Regions from separate parts of the Bacillus sp. NEAU-Y102 genome, predicted to be linked through region 2. Evidence: riboswitches for the same ligand, from Rfam matches in the RefSeq annotation. Region 2 holds a riboswitch; the other holds the start of a gene.
The links. Region 2 has a riboswitch for cyclic di-AMP ahead of ACYFX0_RS26880 (hypothetical protein). Riboswitches for the same ligand answer to the same signal wherever they lie in the genome.
Positions count from the first base shown of each region.

Region 1: it holds a riboswitch for cyclic di-AMP, as region 2 does, so the genes downstream of both, ACYFX0_RS14590 (APC family permease) here and ACYFX0_RS26880 (hypothetical protein) in region 2, are expected to answer to the same signal.

Region 1 is NZ_JBTWFK010000005.1:114,388-117,533, forward strand. Features, by position in the region: gene ACYFX0_RS14590 (APC family permease) at 1-1,640, opposite strand, end outside; cyclic di-AMP (ydaO/yuaA leader) riboswitch at 1,785-1,931, opposite strand; gene ACYFX0_RS14595 (hypothetical protein) at 2,072-2,200, shown strand; gene panE (2-dehydropantoate 2-reductase) at 2,265-3,146, opposite strand, start outside.
Region 2 is NZ_JBTWFK010000014.1:13,403-16,548, forward strand. Features, by position in the region: gene thiF (thiazole biosynthesis adenylyltransferase ThiF) at 1-40, shown strand, start outside; gene thiD (bifunctional hydroxymethylpyrimidine kinase/phosphomethylpyrimidine kinase) at 56-868, shown strand; cyclic di-AMP (ydaO/yuaA leader) riboswitch at 954-1,101, shown strand; gene ACYFX0_RS26880 (hypothetical protein) at 1,195-1,581, shown strand; gene ACYFX0_RS26885 (hypothetical protein) at 1,595-1,828, shown strand; cyclic di-AMP (ydaO/yuaA leader) riboswitch at 2,089-2,234, shown strand; gene ACYFX0_RS26890 (SipW-dependent-type signal peptide-containing protein) at 2,334-2,438, shown strand; gene kdpF (K(+)-transporting ATPase subunit F) at 2,438-2,515, shown strand; gene kdpA (potassium-transporting ATPase subunit KdpA) at 2,535-3,146, shown strand, end outside.

The DNA.
Region 1 (3,146 bases), on a different contig from region 2:
AACTTCGTTAGCGGCTGGATAATACTTCTATAATGAGAATGTAATGTAACAAGCCTAACTTCAGGTTGCCACTTTTTCCATTTCTCTTCAAATTTCTTTTCCTCTTCCCTGTCAAAAGCAACATATACAGCAATAACTTGATCTGCCGAAAGAGCCTTAGCATAGTTCAATGAATTTTCTACTACGTGAGTCATACCAGCTACCGGAACGACGATTACATTTCCCTTAATCGGAACAAGTGGTTCACAAGTTTTTAAACTTAACTGATCACCTACCGCATCATAGTGCTTCTTAATTCTGTGGAATAAGAATATGATTGCAGGTAAGAAAATAAGTATCGACCAAACTTGTGCAAATTTAGTTAAAAAGAACATGCTCATTACGATAAAACTAATAACTGCACCAATTAAATTAACCGTTAATCTTAAAGCCCATCCTTCAGGTTTTTCCCGAAGCCATTTTAATACCATCCCTGTTTGAGAAAGTGTAAATGGAATAAATACACCTACTGCATATAGTGGAATTAAATGTTCTGTTTGTCCTTGGAAAGCTACAATTAAAATAATCGAAGCAACTCCAAGTATAATAATACCGTTTGAGTAACCTAAACGGTCTCCTCTAATCGTAAACATTCTCGGTATGAATTTATCTTTTGCAAGGTTAACCGCTAATAAAGGAAATGCAGAATAGCCTGTATTAGCAGCGAGAATTAATATTAAAGCTGTTGTACCTTGTATGAAATAGTACATGAAATTACGTCCAAATGTTTGTTCAGCAATTTGAGAAACAACTGTTACTTCTTTACTCGGAGTCACTCCGTAATAATAAGCTAAAAATACAATTCCTGAAAATAACACAGCAAGTAATGCACCCATTGCAAGCAATGTTTTTGCAGCATTGTTTGGCGCAGGATCTTTAAAGTTCGGAATTGCATTTGAAATTGCTTCAACACCTGTTAAAGCAGAACTACCTGATGCAAATGCTCTTAGTAATAAAAATAAACTAATTCCTGCAACTGGTGTTCCAATCGGCGCATGTAAAGTAGGTGAAACATGACCAGTTAAAATATTATATATGCCCACACCAATTAATATAAATAGTGCTAAAACGAATAAATAAACAGGATATGCTAGCACGGAAGCTGATTCCGTTACTCCTCTTAAATTTAATATCGTAATTAATATAACAAATATAACCGCAATAATTACGTTATGTGCATGTAAGCTAGGAAACGCAGAAGTAATTGCATCTGTACCCGCGGACACACTTACCGCAACAGTTAAAATATAGTCAACTAATAAAGATCCTCCAGCAATTAAGCCTGGATTCATCCCTAAATTTTCTTTTGATACAACATACGCTCCCCCGCCATGCGGATAAGCAAAAATAATTTGACGATAAGATAAAATAAGGGCTGTCAATAATACTAATACCCCAACAGCGATCGGAATGGAATACCAATAGGCGATCGCTCCAACACCTGCTAAAGCAATTAAAATTTGCTCTGGACCGTAAGCAACTGATGACAATGCGTCAGAAGATAAAATAGCTAAAGCTTTCGTTTTATTAAGCTTTTGTTCTCCAAGCTCCGTTGATTTTAACGGTCTTCCAATTAAAAATCTTTTAATAGATGAAACCAATGCTGTCCACTCTCCAATAATTTTGTACGAACTTTTCTGCTTGTTACAGCCAGTAAACTATTTCTTCAGAAAACAAAAAATGTCTACAAGCCATAGCGAAATAGACTTGTAGACATTATTTTTTTTGTCGCACAAGCTCCACCTTCCTTCTCAATATAACGCTTACGAGGTTAGCTGTCGGATTCGGGCCTATGAGTAGCCCTACCTTTTTCAAGGATTCACCCCATCGGATTATGTACTAATCCGTAAAAACGGGTCCCCCGTACCATGCGGTTTCAGCGATTTAGAAAATTGAAACTGTGGATTATAATACTCCTTTATTTTCAAAAAGTAAACAAAAATTTTTAATAAGAAAAAAATTAAAATGATTGCGCATAATCCGCTGAGAAATATACATAATGAATACTAAAAAATCCACAAAGGAGACCCATATGTCTAAAGAAAAGAAGCCTATTTTTTCCGATTCATATTTAGATGCAGTAGCAAATGAAATTAATCAGTTATATGGTAAACGTGAACAGGAAATAAATTTGACAGATAGAACGAAAAGAAATAAATGATTTGTCATACAAAAAAATAAAAAAGATAGCAATACACTTATATATTGCTATCTTTTTTATTTTTTCATACATCTAATTCTATTACAGATTTGTTAAAGGTCATCTCTTCATACACCTTTAAATTTTGATATATAGTTCCTAATAATGGTGCCGCTATAGAAAATTTCTCTGCTACATCCAGTAAATATCCTTGCAAGTGCTTCCCTTCAATAAATGAACCCTTTTCCATATCACGCTGCATCGATGACTTCATATCATACGAAATTTTATCAATCGTTTTCATATGTTCCTGGGCAATATTTCCCTTTACTGGAGCTCCTAATACTCTCATGATTTGTACAGATTCCTCAAACACATTACGGATAAAATCACGGCCGCCTTCACTTTCACGGATTGGTCCAATTGGTGCACGCATTAACGTTGTCACACCTGACATTACAGTAATAAATAAATATTTATGCCACATATCTTGCGTAATATTTTCACTTAAAACAAAACTAGACTTCGTACCTGCAAATGCTTTAGAAATATGCTTTACTCTCTCTGAATTTTGAGACTTAATTTCTCCAAACACAAGTCTGTTGGCAGCACTAGTTTGTACAATTTCTCCTTGATCGTTTAATGTCGTCTCGATAAAGCATAAACCGCCAATTACTTTTTCTTCGCCGAATTCTTTTTGTAGTAGTGATAAATGAGCGATACCATTTAACAATGGAATGATTACAGTATTTTCGCCAACAAACGGCTTCAAATCTTGAATAGCCTCGTTTAAGTGATACGCTTTTGTTGAAAATAAAATGACATCAAATGGAGAAGTTCTCTCTTCTTTCGTTATTAATTTCGGTTGGAAGGAAAAATCCCCGTTAACACTTCGGATTACAAGTCCTCTTTCCTCTAATTGTTTTTTCCGTTTACTACGAACAAGAAATGTAACATCTTCTCCCTT
Region 2 (3,146 bases):
AAGCGAAGCAAAAACGATTTATCATCGCTATTTTGGATAGAAAAGGATGAGTGGGATGAAAGTGAATAAAGCTTTAACAATTGCAGGGTCTGATAGCGGCGGTGGTGCTGGAATTCAGGCAGATTTAAAAACATTCCAAGAGCTTGGTGTATACGGAATGACGGCTATTACGGCAATTACTGCTCAAAACACGCTTGGCGTTCAAGGGGTATATCCTGTTCCTTTAGAAGGTATTACAGAACAGCTGAATTCAATTGGTACGGATTTAACACCAGATGCAGTGAAACTAGGAATGTTATTTAGTAGTGAAATAATTCAAATTGTTGCAGAACAAATTAAAAAATTTGGCTGGAATAATATTGTGCTAGATCCCGTTATGATCGCAAAAGGCGGTGCATCATTATTACAGCAAGAAGCAGTTCATGCATTACAAGAATATTTATTACCAGTAGCAACCGTTATAACACCGAATGTTCCAGAAGCAGAAGTGTTAACTGGGATGGAGATTCATAATGTTGAAGATAGTAAGGAAGCTGCAAAAGTATTGCACAAATTAGGTGCTAAATATGTGCTTATGAAGGGCGGACATGCAGAATATCAAGGTAATGAAGTAATTGATTTCCTCTTTGATGGAGAAGAATTTATTGAGTTTAGAAGCGAGCGAATTCCTTCAAAGCAAACGCACGGAAGTGGGTGCACATTTGCTTCAGCGGTTACAGCAGGACTTGCGAAAGGATACTCAATTGAAGATGCTGTTCAAGAAGCAAAACGATTTATTAGTATAGCAATTGAAGAGCCATTGAATATTGGTAGTGGTCATGGACCGACGAATCATTTTGCGTATAAAGTGAATAGAACGCGTGTATAGATAAGTGAAAAGCCAGTTTTATAACTGGCTTTTTTTCTGTTTACTTTTTCAAAATACAGGAGTAATATATCAGCCAGAATATATTTTTTTGTAAACGCTGAGTCCAATTATATGGAGCGGAGGAACCAATTTGTGCGTCTGCACTAGGGGTGAATCTTTCAACTTTGAAAGTAGGGCTACTCTCAAAGTCCGAATCCGACAGCTAACTTCGTAAGCGTCTTGAGAGAGGACGGTGCCATGATGGATACATCACTTCATCGATCTGATTAGTATAGGGGAATATCAATCTATGTTTGATTTCTTTTATACTAAGGAGGATGAGGTACATGGAACTAACACTTATTTGTGTTGGAGAAGAAAGTAAGGTAGATAGTTTAAGAGATCTAGTATCATTTCAACATGAGTTAATTATTTTTACGGCAAATGAAGAGATAGCGGCTGAAGTTAGGAATTGTGGGTTTGATTGGACTTATAGTTGCAGTAAGGAGCAGGACTTTACTAGTATTTTTGAGTGTATTAAGAAGGTGATTTTACTAGGGGATGAGCTTCCAATCGTTAGTTTTTTCACAGAACACATTCGCTTTTCTTTTCAAGCACCTATTACTGTTGTTACAAGGAATAAACGATATCCAGCGAGGCTCTATGAAACAATTGGAGCTAAGTTTGTCGTGTTTACAAATTGTGATAATATTTCTTTTTTATTTTTTGAATAGAGCGGGGGAAGAAATGATGAAGGTACTATTACTTGGAGATATAGCAAATCGTTGGGCAGTATCGGTAGAGCGAGTTCAAGAATTGGTTCAGATCGATCCCCTTTTTCCAGGGCCGTATATTATATTACCATCAAAAGATGCTTTGTATTTAGAGGTGGATATTACCGAATATGAGCAGCTACATGCAGAATTGTCACAGGTTTATATTCGCGGGAGAAATTTACGTGCTTTTTTACGAGGAGAATAAATAGTGAAATAAAAAGAGCGAATGCTAAGTGCAACAAGCTATGCACTTTATGTCATTCGCTCTTTTTATTTCGTATTGAAAAGATCATTTCTGTGAAAATGAAAGAAAAGACGAGTAAATAGATGAAAGAATATTAATAATACTCAATGTAAGCGTTTAAATAGATGGATATTTTCTTATTTTCAGTAATTTACCCCTTTACAAGTGAAATATAGAGGAGTATATTTACTCTCATAAATCATTCATAAAATTTCCAAAAAAACCTAAAATCGCTGAGTTCCAGAAATGGAGCGGGGGAACCAATTTTGTGCATCGTCACTTGGGGTGAATCTTTCAGTTTTGAAAGTAGGGCTACTCTTTAGGCCCGAATCCGACAGCTAACCTCGTAAGCGTTTAGAGAGGAGGTTTACTTTTTGTTGTTCATTTTTTGAACACTGAGTAGAGCTCAGTGTTCTTTTTTAATATTTAAATGGTAAATTTTAACAAAATGAAGAGAGGGATAGTTATGTTAGATGTTGTAATGGTCGGGATTTTTATTTTATTAGTTGCATCGATGGCAAGTCTTGCAAGTTGGTCAGATAAAGTTGTGAAAGAAGGAAAGCAATCATGATGATTGTCTTATCGGTTATAGTCGCAGCAATTACAGTGTATTTAGTGTATGCATTATTAAATCCAGAGAAGTTTTAATTAGGGGGAATCATTCATTATGATTTGGGTTGCAGTCATTATTACAATGCTCTTGTTTATTTTAGTAGCAAAGCCAATGGGGATTTATTTAGAAAAAGCTTTTCAAGGTAGCAAAATGCTAGATAAAGTATTCGGCCCTTTTGAAAAACTTATTTTTAAAATTACGGGTGTAAAAGAATACAATCAAACGTGGAAACAGTACGCATTATCATTAGTTTTACTCAATGGATTTATGATTGTTGTCGTATATTTCATTTTCAGATTACAAGGTGTGTTGCCGCTAAATCCAGCACATATTGAAGGAATGGAGCCTACGCTCGCTTTTAATACAGCAATTAGTTTTATGGCTGATACAAACTTACAGCATTATAGCGGTGAAAATGGTTTATCTTATTTATCACAATTAATCGGAATTACATTTTTAATGTTTGCAGCACCGGCAACGACATTAGCACTCGTTATGGCATTTATAAGAGGGCTCGCTGGAAAAGAACTTGGTAACTTTTTCGTTGATTTTACGAGAGCACTAACGAGAGTGTTTCTTCCTATCGCATTTATTGCGGCGCTAGTCTTTGTCGCACTTGGTGTACCGCAAACGTTAGATGGAGCGGTTACAGCACAAACGATTGAT